Regions from separate parts of the Massilia sp. BHUDP2 genome, predicted to be linked through region 1. Evidence: riboswitches for the same ligand, from Rfam matches in the RefSeq annotation. Region 1 holds a riboswitch; the other holds the start of a gene.
What was found. Region 1 has a riboswitch for thiamine pyrophosphate ahead of thiC (phosphomethylpyrimidine synthase ThiC). Riboswitches for the same ligand answer to the same signal wherever they lie in the genome.
Positions count from the first base shown of each region.

Region 1 (8,825 bases):
CTGCCGACCAGCAGGCGCGAAGCGTACTGGCGCCCGGCGATGGTCAGGAAGTCGTTCTCTACGATTGCATTCATTGTCATCTCCTTGTTTTCAACCGCCGCCGATGGCGCGCACGATGTCCACTTTGTCGCGGGCCTGCAGCCGGCGCTGCGGCCACTGCTGGCGCGGCACCACTTCGCGGTTGACCGCCACCGCCACCGCTTGCTCGGCCAGGCCCAGCTGGCCCGCCAGGTCCAGCAGCGAGACGCCCGCCGGCACCTGGTACAGGGCGCCGTTCAATTCGATCTCCGTCATCAGACCTCCCGGTACAGCCTGGCGCCGCCGCGCACGAACTCGATCGCCTTTTCTTCCATGCCCTTCGCCAGCGCGGCCCCTTCGGCCACGCCGCTGGCGGCGGCATACTCGCGCACCTCCTGCGTGATTTTCATCGAACAGAAATGCGGGCCGCACATCGAGCAGAAGTGCGCCACCTTGCTTGACTCCTTGGGCAGGGTCTCGTCGTGGAAGGCGCGCGCCTTGTCCGGGTCGAGGCCGAGGTTGAACTGGTCTGCCCAGCGGAATTCGAAGCGCGCCTTCGACAGGGCGTTGTCCCGCAGCTGGGCGCCAGGGTGGCCCTTGGCCAGGTCGGCCGCGTGGGCCGCGATCTTGTAGGTGATGATGCCGTCCTTGACATCGTTCTTGTCGGGCAGGCCCAGGTGCTCCTTGGGCGTGACGTAGCACAGCATGGCGGTGCCGTACCAGCCGATGGTGGCGGCGCCGATGCCCGAGGTGATGTGGTCGTAGCCGGGCGCGATGTCGGTGGTGAGCGGCCCCAGGGTGTAGAACGGCGCTTCGCTGCACTGTTCCAGCTGCAGGTCCATGTTCTCCTTGATCAGGTGCAGGGGCACGTGGCCGGGGCCCTCGATCATGGTCTGCACGTCGTGCTTCCAGGCGATCTGCGTCAGTTCGCCCAGGGTCTTCAGCTCGGCCAGCTGGGCTTCGTCGTTGGCGTCGTAGATCGAGCCGGGACGCAGGCCGTCGCCCAGGCTGAAGGACACGTCATAGGCCTTCATGATCTCGCAGATCTCCTCGAAATGCGTGTACAGGAAGGATTCCTTGTGGTGCGCCAGGCACCACTTGGCCATGATGGAACCGCCGCGCGAGACGATGCCGGTCAGGCGCTTGGCCGTCATCGGCACGTAGGCCAGGCGCACGCCGGCGTGGATGGTGAAGTAGTCGACGCCCTGCTCCGCCTGCTCGATCAGGGTGTCGCGGTAGATCTCCCAAGTCAGTTCCTCGGCCTTGCCGCCGACCTTTTCCAGGGCCTGGTAGATCGGCACGGTTCCGATCGGCACCGGCGAATTCCGGATGATCCACTCGCGCGTCTCGTGGATGTGCTTGCCGGTCGAGAGGTCCATCACGTTGTCGGCGCCCCAGCGGATCGCCCAGGTCATCTTTTCCACTTCCTCGCCGATCGAGGACGTCACCGCCGAGTTGCCGATGTTGGCGTTGATCTTCACCAGGAAGTTACGGCCGATGATCATCGGCTCGATTTCCGGGTGGTTGATGTTGGCCGGGATGATGGCGCGGCCACGGGCCACCTCGTCGCGCACGAACTCGGGCGTGATCTCGGCGGGGATGCTGGCGCCGAAGGACTGGCCCGGATGCTGGCGCGACAGCAGGCTGGCCACGCGCGCGCCCATGGGACCGGAATCGACCAGCGAAGCCAGGTATTCCTTGCGGCGCAGGTTTTCGCGCAGGGCGACGAACTCCATCTCGGGCGTCACGATGCCCTGGCGCGCATAGTGCATCTGGGTGACGTTGCGCCCGCTGCGGGCGCGGCGCGGGGTGCGCTGCAGCTCGAAGCGCAGGGCGGTGAGCGCCGGGTCAAGCAGGCGCGCCTTGCCGTAGTCGGAAGTCGGGCCCGCCAACTCCTCGGTATCTCCCCGTTCGAGGATCCACGGCGTACGCGGTGTACCCAGGCCGCGGCGGATGTCAATGCCGGCAGCCGGGTCGGTGTAGGGTCCGGAAGTGTCGTAGACGAACAGCGGCGGATTCGCCTCGCCGCCGAAGCTGTCGGGTGTCGGGGATTGCGAAATCTCGCGCATCGGCACGCGGATGTCGGGCCGGCTGCCTTCGATGTAGACCTTGCGCGAGTTGGGGAAGGGTTCGATGGCCGCCTGGTCGACCGTGGCGGTCGCGGCGTCGAACTTCAGAGGTGCGTTCATGTGGCTCCTTTGCGGAGCCAGCAAAGGAGTGTGCCAGGATCGGCCAGGCAGGCGCGTGCGCGCCCCGGGCCGTGTTCTGACTGCTTCCCTTCGCTGGCATTATCCAGATCAGGTTCGGAGGGTATTTCTCACCCGCGTGTCGCGTTTGCGACAGCAGGACCCCTAGCGTGTGCCGCGCCCGGCTTTCCGGAACGCAGCGGGGCGGATTATAGCCGCATCTACTCTATAATGGTTCTTTTCGCACAATTTTTATCTCACCACATCATGGAACTTGCCAAGTCTTTCGAGCCCGCAGACATTGAACAATACTGGCGCACCGAGTGGGAACAGCGCGGTTACTTCACCGCCACCATGGAAGACGGCAAGCCGTCGTTCAGCATCCAGCTGCCGCCGCCGAACGTCACGGGCACCCTGCACATGGGCCATGCCTTCAACCAGACCGTGATGGACGGCCTGACCCGCTACTACCGCATGCGCGGCTATAACACCGCCTGGATCCCGGGCACCGACCACGCCGGCATCGCCACCCAGATCGTGGTGGAGCGCCAGCTCGACGCGCAGAAGATCTCGCGCCACGACCTCGGCCGCGAAGCCTTCGTCGAGAAGGTCTGGGAGTGGAAGGAAAAGTCGGGCAACACCATCACCGGCCAGATGCGCCGCATGGGCACCTCGCCGGACTGGAAGCGCGAATACTTCACGATGGACGAAAGCCGCAGCAAAACCGTGGCGGAAGTCTTCGTGCGCCTGTACGAACAGGGCCTGATCTACCGCGGCAAGCGCCTGGTCAACTGGGATCCGGTGCTGGGCACCGCCGTGTCGGACCTGGAAGTCGATTCGCAGGAAGAAGACGGCTCGATGTGGTACATCAAGTACCCGCTGGCCGACGGCTCGGGCCACCTCACGGTCGCCACCACCCGTCCGGAAACCCTGCTGGGCGACGTCGCCGTGGCGGTGGACCCGACCGACGAACGCTATACCCACCTGCACGGCAAGCTGCTGAACCTGCCCCTGACCGGCCGCCAGATCCCGGTGATCGCGGACAGCTACGTCGACAAGGAATTCGGCACCGGCTGCGTCAAGATCACCCCGGCCCACGACTTCAACGACTACGCGGTCGGCCAGCGCGCCAACCTCGCGCCGATCAACATCTTCACCCTGGACGCCAAGATCAACGAGAACGGCCCGAGCCAGTACCAGGGCCTGGACCGCTTCGCCGCGCGCAAGCAGATCGTCGCCGACCTGGAGGCGCAAGGCCTGCTGGCCGAAGTCAAGCCGCACAAGCTGATGGTGCCGCGCGGCGACCGCACCGGCGTGGTCATCGAGCCGATGCTGACCGACCAGTGGTTCGTCGCCATGAGCAAACCGGCGCCGGAAGGCACCTTCAACCCGGGCAAGTCGATCACCGACGTGGCGCTGGAAAAGGTGGCCAACGGCGAGATCAAGTTCGTGCCCGAGAACTGGACCACCACCTACAACCAGTGGCTGGGCAACATCCAGGACTGGTGCATCTCGCGCCAGCTGTGGTGGGGCCACCGCATCCCGGCCTGGTACGGCGAGAACGGCGAGATCGTGGTCGCCCGCACCGAGGAAGAAGCGCAAGCCAAGGCCGCGGCCCAGGGCGTCACCGGCGCACTGCGCCGCGACGACGACGTGCTGGATACCTGGTTCTCCTCGGCCCTGGTGCCCTTCTCGACCATGGGCTGGCCGGAAGAAACCCCGGACATGAAGCACTTCCTGCCCTCGTCGGTGCTGGTGACCGGTTTCGACATCATCTTCTTCTGGGTCGCCCGCATGGTGATGATGACGACCCACTTCACCGGCAAGGTGCCGTTCGAGACCGTGTATGTGCACGGCCTGGTGCGCGACAGCCAGGGCCAGAAGATGTCCAAGTCGAAGGGCAACACGCTCGACCCGATCGACCTGATCGACGGCATCGACGTCGAGTCGCTGGTGGCCAAGCGCACCACCGGCCTGATGGACCCGCGCGCCGCCGAGAAGATCGCCAAGGCCACCCGCAAGGAATTCCCGGAGGGGATCCCGGCCTTCGGCACCGACGCCGTGCGCTTCACCATGGCGAGCTACGCTTCGCTGGGCCGCAACATCAACTTCGACCTCGGCCGCTGCGAGGGCTACCGCAACTTCTGCAACAAGCTGTGGAACGCCACCCGCTTCGTGATGATGAACACGGAAGGCAAGGACTGCGGCCAGCCGAATCCGGAAGACCTGTCGCAGGCCGACCGCTGGATCATCTCCCTGCTGAACCGCGTCGAACTCGATATCGCCAAGGGCTTTGCCGACTACCGCTTCGACAACATCGCCAGCAGCATCTACAACTTCGTCTGGTACGAATACTGCGACTGGTACCTGGAACTGGCCAAGGTCTCGGTCCAGCAGGGCACGGAAGCGCAACAGCGCGCCACCCGCCACACCCTGCTGCGCGTGCTGGAAGTGGTGCTGCGCCTGGCGCACCCGATCATCCCGTTCGTGACCGAAGCCCTGTGGCAGGCGATCGCGCCGCTGGCCGGCAAGACCGGCGATTCGATCATGCTGCAGCCCTACCCGCTGGCCGATACCTCGTTCGTGAGCGAAGAGGCGGAAGCCTGGATGGAACAGCTCAAGGCCCTGATCGACGCCACCCGCAACCTGCGCGGTGAGATGTCGCTGTCGCCGTCGGTGCGCGTGCCGCTGATCGTCGAGCCGGGCAACGCGGAAGACCGCGCCCGCATGGCGGTGTTCGCCCCCTACATCCAGGCACTGGGCAAGCTGCAGGAGGTGCAGGTGGTCGACGCGCTGCCGGAATCGCCGGCCGCCGTGTCGATCGTCGGCACCACCAAGCTGATGCTGAAGGTCGAGATCGACGTCGCCGCCGAGCGCGAGCGCCTGTCGAAAGAGATCGCGCGCCTGCAGGGCGAGATCGCCAAGGCCAGCGGCAAGCTGTCGAACGAAAGCTTCGTTGCCCGCGCCCCGGCCGCGGTGGTGGAGCAGGAGAAGGAACGCGTGGCGAACTTCTCGGCCACGCTGGCCAAGATGCAGGAGCAGCTGGCGAAGCTGCCGGCAGCCTGATTCGGCATCGCCAAACGAAAAACGCGGCTTCGGCCGCGTTTTTTGTTGGAACCCATCCAATTCGAATACTTCCTCGGATTTCGATGACCCGGCCGTGAATACAGTTTGCTACACTGGTCCCGTCAGACAACAACAATGGAGACCCACAATGCGTAAACTGATGCAGGCAAGCCTGATTGCCCTGATCCTCGCCGCACCGGCTGCCATGGCCCAGAACACCTCGGCCGCAGGCACCTGGAAAACGATCGACGACGAAACCGGCAAGCCGAAGTCCCTCGTACGCATCACCGAAGAGAACGGCGTCCTGACCGGCAAGATCGAAAAACTGTTCCGCCCGGCCGACCAGGACCAGAACCCGAAATGCACCGCCTGCGAAGGCGCGCGCAAGGACCAGCCGATCATCGGCATGACCATCCTGTCCGGCCTGAAAAAGGACGGCAACGAGTACACCGGCGGCGAGATCCTCGATCCGTCCAAGGGCAAGACCTACAAGAGCAAGGCGGCCCTGAAGGACAACGGCAGCAAGCTGGAAGTGCGCGGCTACATCGGCGCGCCGATGTTCGGCCGTTCGCAGACCTGGGTCCGCGAGCAGTAATCCCCATGTAGCGGCCCGTGCCCACAGGCGCCGGCCGCTCGCCCTGTATGATGGGCGCATGACCCAGTCCCAAGCCTATCTCTACCTCGCCTTCGCCATCGTCACGGAGGTCATCGGCACCACCGCGCTCAAGGCCTCCGACAGCTTTACCCGGCCGATCCCCAGCCTGGTCACGGTGGGCTGCTATGCCCTGTCCTTCTACCTGCTGACCTTCAGCCTGCGCGTGCTGCCTACGGGGATCGCCTATGCGATCTGGTCGGCGGTCGGCATCGTGCTGATTTCCCTGATCAGCTGGTTCGTCTACGGGCAGCGCCTCGACCTGCCCGCCATCGCCGGACTCGGACTGATCATCGCAGGGGTGGCGGTGATCAACCTGTTCTCGAAAAGCGTCAGTCACTGAGCTTCATTCGCGCGCCGCAATAATTGCAAATTCGATATCGTCTCGTATTGCTGAGTTGTTATTACAACGAATTCAATACGAGGAAAGTCGAATGATCTTCTTGCGTCTGGCCTGCCTGATGGCCGGGATCCTGGTGCTGGTGGCGCCTCCGGTGATGCTGTTCCCGAACGGCGCTTCCGCGCATGAAGTGTCGAGCTCCGCCGCCCTGCTGGCGGCCATGCTGCTGGCCGCGTCGGGCTTCTTCTTCATCGGCATGGCCGGCCACCGCATCAAGCGCTCGCCCGCGCTGGGCCGGGTGTCGGCCGCGGCGCTGCTGCTCACCTTCGTGGCCGGCAGCGCGATCCTGTGGGGCAGCGCCGAGCCGACCGCCATGTGGCTGAGCGGGGCGCTGCTCGGCTTCACCCTGATCGTGTCGCTTGCGCTGACCCTCCTGATGCTGCAGGGACCGAGCGCGGGCCGCGTGCGCGCCCGCGAAGGCCGCCAGTCGCGCCTGTCCGTCGTGCACCACCTTTGAGGACGGGCTACAGCCAGCCGGCGTCGCGCGCCATGCGATAGGCGTCGACCCGGTTGGCGGCGCCCAGCTTGCTGATCGCCTCGGACAGGTAGTTGCGCACCGTCCCTTCGGACAGGTGCACCTGGCGCGCGATGTCGCTGCTGCTGCGCCCTTCCCCGGCCAGGCGCAGCACCTGGCGTTCGCGCTCGGTGAGCGGGTCGGCCCCGCCGCTCCAGCTTTCCAGCGCCAGCTCGGGCGCGATCGCACGCCCGCCGCCGTGCACCGCGCGGATGGCGGCCGCCAGGGAATCCACCGACGCATCCTTCAGCAGGTAGCCGCGCACCCCCGCCTCGAGGGCGCGGCGCAGGTAGCCGCTGCGCCCGAAGGTGGTCACCACGATCAGCTTCGGCGGCAAGCGGCGCTCCTTCAGCTCGGCCGCCAGTTCCAGCCCGGTCATCAGGGGCATCTCGATGTCGGTCAGGACGATGTCGGGCTGGAGCCGCTCGCACATGGCGAGGGCTTCCCTGCCGTTGGTGGCGGCGCCGACCACCTCGAAATCCGGCTCGAGCCTGAGCAGCGCAGCCATCGCACCGAGGACCAGGGCCTGGTCTTCGGCCAGCAATATGCGAATCATGAGGCTACTCCGGCAGGGACGCGCAGTTCGAGTTCAAGGCCGGCGCGGGCGCGCAGCGCCAGCCTGCCCCCGAGCGACTGGGCGCGCTCGCGCATGCCGCACAAGCCGTTGCCGTGCCGGATGTCGGCCTCGCTGCGCGCCTTGCCGTCGTCCAGGATGCGCAGCACCGCCACGCCGTGTTCCAGGCCCAGGGACACGCTGCAGCGGCGCGCGCCGGCGTGGCGCACCACGTTGGTGACCGCCTCGCGCAGCGCCAGCGCCAGCACGTTCTCGGCGGCCGGCGCCAGCGCGAAGCGCTCCACGTTTTCCTCCAGCCGGACGTCGGCCGCCGCCAGGCTGGCGCGGGCGCTCGCCAGCGCATGCCCCAGGCCCTTCTCGCGGTAGCCCGTCACTGCGGCGCGCACTTCGGCCAGGGCCTGGCGCGCGCTGGTTTCGATGTCGCCTACTTCGCGCGCGCAGGCATCCGCGTCGCGGTGCGCCAGCTTGCGCGCCAGCTCGGCCTTCAGCGCGATCAGCGAGAGCGAATGCCCGAGCAGGTCGTGCAGGTCGCGCGAGATGCGCTCGCGCTCGGCGATGGTGGCCAGGTGCTCGACCTCTTCCTGCTTGCGCATCAGCTCCTGGCGCGAGCGGCGCAGGCGCGCATCCATGAAGGCGCCCATGCCCACCGGCAGGCCGACGGTCAGGATCGGCATCAGGAACATGAAGCGCATATTCCCGCTCGTCTGCAGCGAGGCCAGCAGCGCCAACACGATGACGGCCACGATCGCCGCCACGGCGTATTTCATTGTCGCGATCCCGGCCGCCATGGCGCAGGCGAAGATGAAGAAGGTGGCTGCGCCCGGGTTCCAGGGCACCCAGGCGGCACCCAGCAGGCAGGCAACCAGCATGAAGACGAATACCTGCCGGCCGCGCGCCCAAAAGCTTGCAAGGTAGAGCGGCACGAACACGGCCAGCGTCAGCACCAGCAGGGCCAGTTCCCCTGCACCAGGAGGGACATAGGCGTACTTCCAGCCCATGTAGGCCAGGCTCAGCAGCCAGAAGTACGGCATCCTGCCCTGCTCCGGCGGGAGCCACGGCCCCGCCAGCACCTGTCTGATCTTGTTCATGTCGTGAAGCGGGTCGGGTTAGCGGTCCAGCAGGCGCACGTCGGCGATCTCGAAACGGTAGTCGCCAGGCTCGGGGCCGGCATTGAATCCTATCATGGTCAGCAGGGATGGATCGATGCCGGGAAAGCTGCTCAGCGGGACCGACACTTCTTTCCAGTCGGCGCCGGCGGTGAAGGGCACGGTGGCTGGAATGGTGGTACCACGCGACATCATGCTGAGGGCATAGCGCTTGCCGTCGCCACGCACCCGGAACGCAATCGTCTTGGCCGCACTGAGGTTGGCCGGCTGCATCGGCCCGGCGCCCGGCCCGAAGGCCAGTCCCGCCCA
Region 1 covers NZ_JBJUVW010000004.1:455,538-464,362, forward strand. Annotated here, with positions in the region: gene ACK6C6_RS23635 (thiazole synthase) at 1-74, opposite strand, end outside; gene thiS (sulfur carrier protein ThiS) at 91-294, opposite strand; gene thiC (phosphomethylpyrimidine synthase ThiC) at 294-2,207, opposite strand; TPP riboswitch at 2,276-2,381, opposite strand; gene ACK6C6_RS23650 (valine--tRNA ligase) at 2,472-5,270, shown strand; gene ACK6C6_RS23655 (DUF2147 domain-containing protein) at 5,419-5,865, shown strand; gene ACK6C6_RS23660 (SMR family transporter) at 5,924-6,265, shown strand; gene ACK6C6_RS23665 (hypothetical protein) at 6,357-6,779, shown strand; gene ACK6C6_RS23670 (response regulator transcription factor) at 6,787-7,392, opposite strand; gene ACK6C6_RS23675 (sensor histidine kinase) at 7,389-8,498, opposite strand; gene ACK6C6_RS23680 (CIA30 family protein) at 8,517-8,825, opposite strand, start outside.

Region 2 (8,825 bases), on a different contig from region 1:
ACGCCAACGGCAATGCCGTGCCGGTGACGGTGCCGGCTGCCGGCCAGAGCGCGACCACCGCGGCCAGCGACTACATCAAGGTGACGGTCAAGACGCTCGGCGGCGCGACCGGGGTCCTGACCCATTACTACCTGGTGAGGAAGGGCGACCCCAGGATCTACATGGGCACCCACTTCACCGCCGAGCCGACCGGCCAGGCGCTGGTGCGTTTCATCGCGCGCCTGCGCATCGCCGCGCTGCCCAGCGGCACGCCGGCCGGCACGCCCGGCGGCCTGGTGACGAATGCCGATCCGAACCGCCCGCCATCCTGGCCCGACGATCTGCGCGGCACCACCGGCGCCATCGAGTCGGGCGACATCTTCGGCATCAACAGCGGTGCGAATGCGGGCGAGACGCGCTCCAAGCACTACTCCAACATGCGCCTGAAGGACTGGACCCATATCGGCGGCACCGGTCCGAACGTCGGCGTGTGGATCGTCCGCGACAATAACGAAGGCGGCTCCGGCGGTCCGTTCTACCGCAGCCTGCTCAACCAGATCACCAGCACCAACAACGAGATCACCTACATCGTCAACTATGGCGAGGGCCAGACCGAAGCCTTCCGTTTCAACCGCCTGAACGCCTATACCATGGTGTTCAACAACGGCGCGGCGCCAGGCAGCGTCGATACCGCATGGTTCTCGAAGATGAACCTGCTCGGTTACGTGCCGCCGACGGCGCGCGGCAACGTGTTCGTGCCGGCCATCTACGGCCGCAACCCGGCCTTCCCGTACACCGTCGGTTTCGCCAACGCCACCGCGCAATACTGGGCAGATGCCGCCAGCCACGACGGCAATACCCAGGCCAACGGCATGCTCCCCGGCGCCTACACCATGACCGTCTACAAGAACGAACTGGCGGTCGCCACGTCGACGGTCAACGTCACCGCAGGCACCACCAATATCGTGCCGGCGCTGACGATCGCCGCCGACCCGCTGGTGAACAATGACGACCCGCGCGGCAAATGGCACATCGCGAAAGGGGACCCGAGCCTGACGCAGGCGTTGTTCCGCATCGGCGAGTGGGACGGCACGCCCAGGGAATTCCTGAATGGCGACAAGATCACCATCATGCACCCGTCCGACGTGCGCATGAGCCCGTGGTTCACGACGGCGAGCAGCGCCGATCCCTACCGTGTCGGCATCTCGACGCCCGGCCTGCACATGCCGGCCTTCCAGTGGAAGGGCTTGAATACCGCGCCGAACGGCCCGGTCACGATCAGCTTCGCCCTGAAGGCGAGCCAGATCTCGGCCACCTCGACCTACCGCTTCAGGATCGGCATCACCGCCGCGCAGGCAGGCGGCCGCCCGCAGATCAACGTGAACAACTGGACCTCGCCTTTCGTCGGCTCGCAGTCCGGCGACCTGTTCCCGCCGGGCCAGCCATCGACCCGCACCATGACGGTCGGCACCTACCGCGCGCGCAATATCACCTACGACTACACGATTCCGGCCAGCGCGCTGATCGCCGGCCAGAACACGCTCAAGATCTGGGTCGTCAGCGGGTCCACCAGCTCCTCCAGCTGGCTGACCCCGGCCGTCTCCTTCGACGCCATGGACCTGGTCAAGATCAACTAAGCACACGTAAGCAGAGGCTCTCCCGCGCCAAGGGGAGAGCACTCCACCACAACACATTCCAGAAGAGACCATCGTGAAACTCAGCTCCCTTTGCCTGACCCTTGCCGCCGCATTCGCCATCGGCAGCACCAGCGCCCACGCCGGCGTCATCACCGTCGCCAGCCCCAACGTGCCGGTCGAGATCTGCGATACCTGCACGGTCAGTTCGACCCTGAACGTGGAGCGCCATGGCCGCGTCCTGGACGTCAACGCACTGGTCAACATCACCCACGGCTGGGATGCCGACCTGGTGCTGAGCCTGAGCCATGACGGCATGACCGTGCTGCTGTCGAACCGCCAGGGCGGCTCGGGCGGCGCCAACTATACCGATACCCTGTTCGACGACGGCGCCGCCATCAGCATCGCCGAAGGCTATGCCTATGCCCCTTACACCGGGTCGTTCCGGCCGGAGGAGGCATTGGCCGCCTTCATCGGCCACAACGTGTTCGGCGCCTGGACCCTGACGGTGGTGGACAGCGAAGCGGGCGACGCCGGCAGCATCGACGGCTGGGCGCTCACTGCCGAGGTGCCGGAGCCCGGCTCGCTGGCCCTGTTCGCGTTGGCGGCGCTCGGCCTGGGCGGCGCGCGCCGCCGCAAGCTCAGGTAAAGCGGGTCGCGAAGCGGCTCTCGATCAGGCCGGCCTTGCCCGGCTGGGGGCAATCGTGTCCGGATCCGGACGGTGAGCCTTGCGCATTGGTCAGCGAGTGGCCATAATCGCCTGCTGACCTGACCTTGCGTCCCCCGCATCGAATGAACGAACCGCTCGCCTTTCTCGGTTTCAGCACCACGCCGCTGGAACTCATCTCCTTCCTGCTGGCGGTGACCACCGTGCTGCTGAACATCCGCCAGAAGCACTGGGCCTGGCTGTTCTCGATCGCGTCGTCAAGCACGTACGCCGTGGTCTTCTTCGAGGCCAGGCTGTATGGCGACATGGGCCTGCAGTTCGTGTTCATCGGCGCCTCGGTATGGGGCTGGTACCAGTGGCTGCACGGCGCCGGCGACCGGCCGCTGGTGGTCACGCGCCTGAAGCCTGCGGGCTGGGGCTGGTCCATCGCCGCCTGGGCCATCGGCTTCGTACTGCTGTCCCAGTTCCTCGACCGTCTCACCGACACCGATGTGCCGCATGCGGACGGCTTCCTGACCGCCGGCAGCCTGGTGGGCCAGCTCCTGCTGGGCCGCAAGAAGGTGGAGAACTGGCTGGTGTGGATCGTGGTCGACGTGCTCTACGTCGGCCTGTACATCTACAAGGACCTGCACCTGACCGCCATCCTGTATGGGGTGTTCGTGGTGCTGGCCTGGACCGGCTGGCGCGCCTGGTCGAACATCGCGCGGAGGGATGCGTGACGCCGAAGCCGATGCGCATCGCCGTGCTCGGCGCCGAATCGTCCGGCAAATCGACCCTGTGCGACGCCCTGGCGCGGCGCTACGGCACCGTGTGGGTGCCGGAATACCTGCGCGAATTCGTCGATACCCACGGCCGCGTGCCGGACGAAGAAGACCAGTACCCGATCGCCTGCACCCAGCGCGCGCGCGAGGACGAGGCGGCCGGGCGCGCCGCAGGTTTCCTGTTCTGCGACACGACGCCCCTGATGACGGCGCTGTACAGCCGCCAGTACTGGGGCCGCGTCGACCCGCAACTGGCGCGCCTCGCCGGCAGCCACGACTACGCCTGGACCCTGGTGACGGCGCCCGACAGCCCCTGGGAGCCGGACGGGCTGCAGCGCGAATCGGAAGAGGTGCGCCAGACCGTGCACCGGATGCTGGTCGAGACGCTGCAGGCGCGTGCCATCTCCTACGTCCTGCTCGAAGGCAGCTTGGAACAGCGCTTGCGCCAGGTGGAGGGTCTGCTGGGGCGTCCTGCTGACTCTTTGTCTCTTGATTGAGGTGGATTTAGGAGACAAGCGGTTACATTTGCCTTTTTGTTGCCGTATGGTATTAGAATGTTTTTCTCAGCTTTGACAACTACGGCGGTGCGCTGTGAAAAACTGGATAGGCCGCCTGCTCGGCGGCACCGAAAAGGAGACCGCTGCCTCAGCCGCCACTGATGCGGCCGCGGTGGCAAATGAGACCGATATGGCGGCCGATGTGGACGCTGCCTACTACCGTTGGCTGGCCGCCTCGAGCGGCACCAACGCCAGTCCGGAGATCGAACGGCAGATCCTCGACGAGCTGCGCGCCCTCACGGACGACCCCGAAAGCGCCTCCGGCCTGGTGCCGCGCGTGCCGGAACTCGTGACGCAGCTGCTGGGCGCCCTGTCGGACGAGAACATCTCCACTGCCGCGCTGTCGGCCGAGGTGGGACGCGACCTGGTGCTGGTCGCCGAAGTGATCCGCGAGGCGAACAGCGCCTACTACCGGCCGGCCAAACCGATCGAGACCCTCGACGGCGCGGTGACCATGCTCGGCCTGAACGGCCTGCGCATGCTGCTGGCGCGCATTGCGATGCGCCCGCTGATCCGCGTGAAGGTGCAGGGCGTCGCGCGCCAGGTGGCGCCGAACGTGTGGCGCCATTCCGAGCGCTGCGCCTTTGCCGCCAGCGTGATGGCGCCGGGCCTGTCGGCCGGCGTGTTCGAATCCTACCTGGCCGGCCTGATGCAGAACGTGGGCCTGCAGGTCGCGTTCCAGATCGCGGACCGGGTCTGCCAGGGCAAGGTGCCCGGTTCGGGGACCTTCGGGATCGAACTGTTCGAGGCCAGCCGCCAGCTGTCGGCGGTGATCGCCCGCCACTGGGACTTCCCGGCCGAGGTGGTCGAGGCGATCGCCTGGGCAAGCGACCCGGACGGGCCGCACCTGGCCCAGGCGCTGACCCAGGGCGACCGCATCGCCAAGCTGCGCCTGCTGCTCGATGCAGAGGTGATCGAGCCGGACGACAGTTTCGTGACCGCCGGCCTGGATGGCTTCCAGCGGCGCTGCCTGGGCAAGCTGGCTGAGCTGGCCGACTGAGTATGCGTTGACCGTAGGGGGGCGGGTCTCCCGCCCACGCGGTGATAGTTGGCAGCAAGATCATTCTGCGCGAAAGCGGAGCCGACATCGATCACCGCGTGGGCGGCGAAGCCGCCCACCCTACAACTCCTTAGAAGTCGAACTGCGCCGACACCCTGAAGGTGCGCGGCGCGCCCGGCAGCAGGTAACCGCCCAGCGACTGCGTCACGTCGCGCCAGTAGAACTTGTCGAACACGTTGTCCACGCGGGCGCGCAGGATGGTGTTCATCCCACCCACGCGCAGCGCATACGAGGCCCCCAGCGCGGCCACGTGGTAGCCCGGCACGACGGCGCGGTTGGCCGGGTCGAAGGCCTTGCTTCCCGAGTACTGCCAGGTGGCGTCCACTTTCAGGCCGCGCAGCGCCGGCACCGCGTATTCCACCCAGGCGGTCGAGCGGAACTCCGGCACGTTGGTCACGCGCTTGCCTTCGACATCGAGGTCGCCGGTGCCGGTCTGTTCGGCGTCGAGCGCCATCAGGGACAGGCTGTAGTTCAGGTCGGAATTCAGTTTGCCCTGGGCCGCCAGTTCGACGCCGCGGTGGCGCTGCTGGCCGGCGCGCACGAAGAGGTTGGCGGCGTTGACGTACTCCAGGCCCTGGCGAATGTCGAAGGCGGCGGCCGACAGCATCACCGCATTGCCCACCACGCCCTTGACGCCCACTTCCACCTGCTTCGAGCGGCTCGGCGGCAGCACGCTGTTTTCGTTGGCGGTGCCCATTTCGGCGATGCCGCCGTGCTGCAGGCCGTGGCTCAGCGAGCCGTAGACGCTCCAGTCGCGCGCCGGCTTGTAGACCAGGGCGACGCTCGGCAGCACGAAGGAATCGTCGGCATGCACCCAGCCCTGTTCGATCTCGGCCAGCTCGTCACGCTTGAGCTTTACCCAGCGCAGGCCGGTGTGCAGCGTGATCTTGTCGGACAGCGCCGCCACGTCCTGCACGAACAGCGCGCTTTCGCGGTCGCTGCGGCGCTCCATCACCGGGCCGGTACGCGGATTGCCCGGGGCCGGATCGACGGCCTGGTTGTTCCAGATGTTGCTGTAGCCGGCGTAGTCGTAGACGTATTCGCCGAAGCTGTCGTGGCGCTCGGACAGGGCGGCGCCCACGGTCAGCTGGTGGCGCACCGCGCCCGTGGCGAAGCGGCCCTGCAGCATGGCCTGCAGGCCCCACGGTGTCCGGCGCTCGCCCACGCTCTGGTAGTCATACACGTCGTAGTCGCCGTTCGAGCAGTAGCCCGGATAGAAGCCCTCGCCCTCGTTGCTGCAGCCGTAGGGGAATGCGGTGTAGTCGTCGCGCTTGAACCAGTGCTTGTTGGCCTTGACCGTGGCGGTCCAGTCCGGGTTCAGGCGGTATTCGAAGCGCAGGCCCAGGTTGCTGCTGTCGGTCTCGACCGGCCTGGTCCAGGGCTGGTCGTTCAGCAGGGTCTTGGCCGATACGCCGGTCGGCAGGACTTCGTTGCGCAGCAGCTGGTAGCCAGGCGCCGTGATCTGCGCCTTGTGCTGGTGGTCGACGTCGAGCTGGAGTAGGGCGTCCGGGCTGATCTGCCAGTCGAAGGCGGCGGAGACGAACTGGCGCTCGCCATCGGCGCCGCGCACGTAGGACTTCAGGTCCTCGGCTGCGGCATTGATGCGATAGCCGAAGCGGCGGTCCTCGAAGCGGCCGCCCAGGTCGATCGAGCCGTGCAGGGTGCCGCGCTCGCTCGCTTCCACCAGGATGGATCGCAGCGGCGCATTGGTCGGGCGCTTGGTGACGAAGTTGAGCATGCCGCCCGGCGCCGCGACGCCGGCCTGCAGGCCGGCCAGGCCGCGCAGCACTTCGATGCGTTCCTTGTTCTCCAGCGGGATCTGGGTGTCGGCGGAAATCGCGATGCCGTCCTTGCGGTAGCTGGTGGCGTTGTCGAGGGCGAAGCCGCGGATCGAGAACTGCTCGGCATAGCCGACCGCGTTGTAGGCGTCGCCGATCGAAGCATCGTAGCGGGCGGCGTCGGTCACGTTGCGGATCGACAGGTCCAGCATCTGGGTGCGGTTGATGGCGGTGATCGATGCCGGGGTATCGAGCAGCGGCGCGTCGGAAAAACCGCCGATGCTGGCGCGGTCGCTGGCGACCCAGCGGCTGCCGGTGACGACCACCGAGGCCACGCCGTCAAGCGCTTGTGCGGATGCGTTGGTGGAGAAGGCCTGCAGGATGGCGCAGGCAATCAGGGAGTACTTCAGCTTGGATGTCATGGTTTGCTCGTCTTCGCGCGCCACATCAAGCATGGCGCGCTGCTTTCATTAAAAAAGCCGGAGCCAACGTGGGGGAAGGGCAAACAAGGATGGGAACTGCGTTGCGCTTTCCTTCGCTGGCATTATCCAGATCAGGTACGAAGGGTATCTCTCACCCGGCAACGCGCTTCTCGCGCATGCCAGGACCCCTAGCGAGGCGGCAGTGTAGCACGGACACGGGAGGCCGTGGTGAATGTGGCAAGACGGGCCGGAACTCAGGACGCCATGGCGTCTGTGGGGGCGGCCGCGGGTGCGCAGGGAAGGGTCACCACGAAGGTGCTGCCCAGGCCCAGTCCCGGACTGTGCGCGCTGACGGTGCCGCCATGCAGTTCGACCAGGCTCTTGACGAGCGCCAGGCCGATGCCCAGGCCACCTTCGTTGCGGCCCGGCGTGCGCGTGACCTGGCTGAAGGAGTCGAACACCCGGCCGAGCATTCCGGCCTCGATGCCGACGCCGTTGTCGTGCACGCTGATCTCGGCGCGCTCGCGTCCGACGTGCAGGGCCAGCCGGATCTCGCCGCCTTCGGGCGTGTACTTGGCGGCGTTGACCAGCAGGTTGGCGACGATCTGTACCAGGCGCTTGTGGTCGCCCAGCACGACCGGCCCCTGCGGCGGGAGGTCCGCATGCAGCCGGTGGCGGCGCTGCCTGAACAGCGGGCGGGTCTGGTCGAGGGCGTCGTTCAGGACCAGGCACAGGTCCACGGGCGCGCGTTCCGCCGCGATCAGGCCTTGCCGCACGCGCGACACGTCGAGCAGGTCCTCGACCAGGTGGGTCATCGTTTCCACCTGGCGCCCGATGATCTCGGCGGTGCGATGCTGCTGCGCGGCGTCGGCGCCGCCTGGCAGGCGCAGCAAGTCGGCCGCCGCCCGGATCGGGGCCAGCGGATTACGCAGCTCGTGCGCCAGCACCGCCATGAAGCGGTCCTTGTGCGCGTCCGCTTCGCGCAACGAGGCCAGGGCCCGTTCCAGCGCCTGCTCGGCGCGCCGGCGGGCGGCATCGGCGCGGTTCAGGCGCAGCGCCGCGTGCCAGGTGCTCGCCACGATCAGGGCCACGATCCCCCAGACCAGCAGCGCGATGCCGGTTTCGGTGTCGATGGTATCGAAGTGCAGGGCGAGCCAGACCAGCGCGCCGAGCAGGACCGGCATGGCGATGGCCGACAGCAGCAGCCGGCGCGCCATCTGCGCCTCTGGGGTGTGGCCGGCGACCGCCGCCATCATTCCTTCGGAAGGCCGTGCGGCCAGGGCGCCCAGCGGCAGCAGGATCAGCACCAGGGCCGTCAGGATCGAGGTGCCGCTGCCGGGCAGCGACTGGTACAGGAAGGTGTCGCGGAACATGTAGCTTGCCAGCGTGAGCGCGGCCAGGGACAGCACCCCGAGCGCCAGCCATTGCGCGAGCTGGACATGGCGCGCACGGGGCAGGGCCAGGAGGCTGATGCCCATGCCGAAGAACATCGCCGCGGTCAGCGGCGACGACAAACGCCACCAGCCGGCATGGTCGGCAATGAAGGACGCTGCGAATGGCCAGTCCAGCCGCGCGCTGCCATGTGCCAGCAGGATCGCAGCCGCCATGACGGTCACGAGCAGCGCCGGTGCCGGGCCGAAGCGGGTATCGGCGCCGCGCCCGTGCAAAGTGAGTGTGCCGCTGGCGAGCAGGGTCAGGGTGGCGGTCAGCGGGACCATGGCCGGCAAACCGGCGAAGACGGAAACGAGCGAATCGATGCCGGCCGCCCACCCCAGCAGGCAAATGGCGGCGATGAGTGCGCAGGCGCAGGCGACGAGGCGCGGCAAGGCGGGCATGGGGACGGCGGGCGACGCGCGGCTGTCGGATGTCGAATGGGCTCGAGAAGGCATGTCCCATCATCATAGTCGGAATGCCCGGGCCGGCGCGCCGGATTCCGGCCTTGCCGGCACGCCCCGGATGGGACAGAC
Region 2 covers NZ_JBJUVW010000001.1:1,457,256-1,466,080, forward strand. Annotated here, with positions in the region: gene ACK6C6_RS06530 (rhamnogalacturonan lyase B N-terminal domain-containing protein) at 1-1,616, shown strand, start outside; gene ACK6C6_RS06535 (proprotein convertase P-domain-containing protein) at 1,690-2,262, shown strand; gene pnuC (nicotinamide riboside transporter PnuC) at 2,406-2,999, shown strand; gene ACK6C6_RS06545 (AAA family ATPase) at 3,011-3,538, shown strand; gene ACK6C6_RS06550 (HDOD domain-containing protein) at 3,729-4,598, shown strand; gene ACK6C6_RS06555 (TonB-dependent siderophore receptor) at 4,729-6,858, opposite strand; TPP riboswitch at 6,950-7,058, opposite strand; gene ACK6C6_RS06560 (ATP-binding protein) at 7,113-8,747, opposite strand.
Region 2: another riboswitch for thiamine pyrophosphate. It lies ahead of ACK6C6_RS06555 (TonB-dependent siderophore receptor); the one in region 1 lies ahead of thiC (phosphomethylpyrimidine synthase ThiC).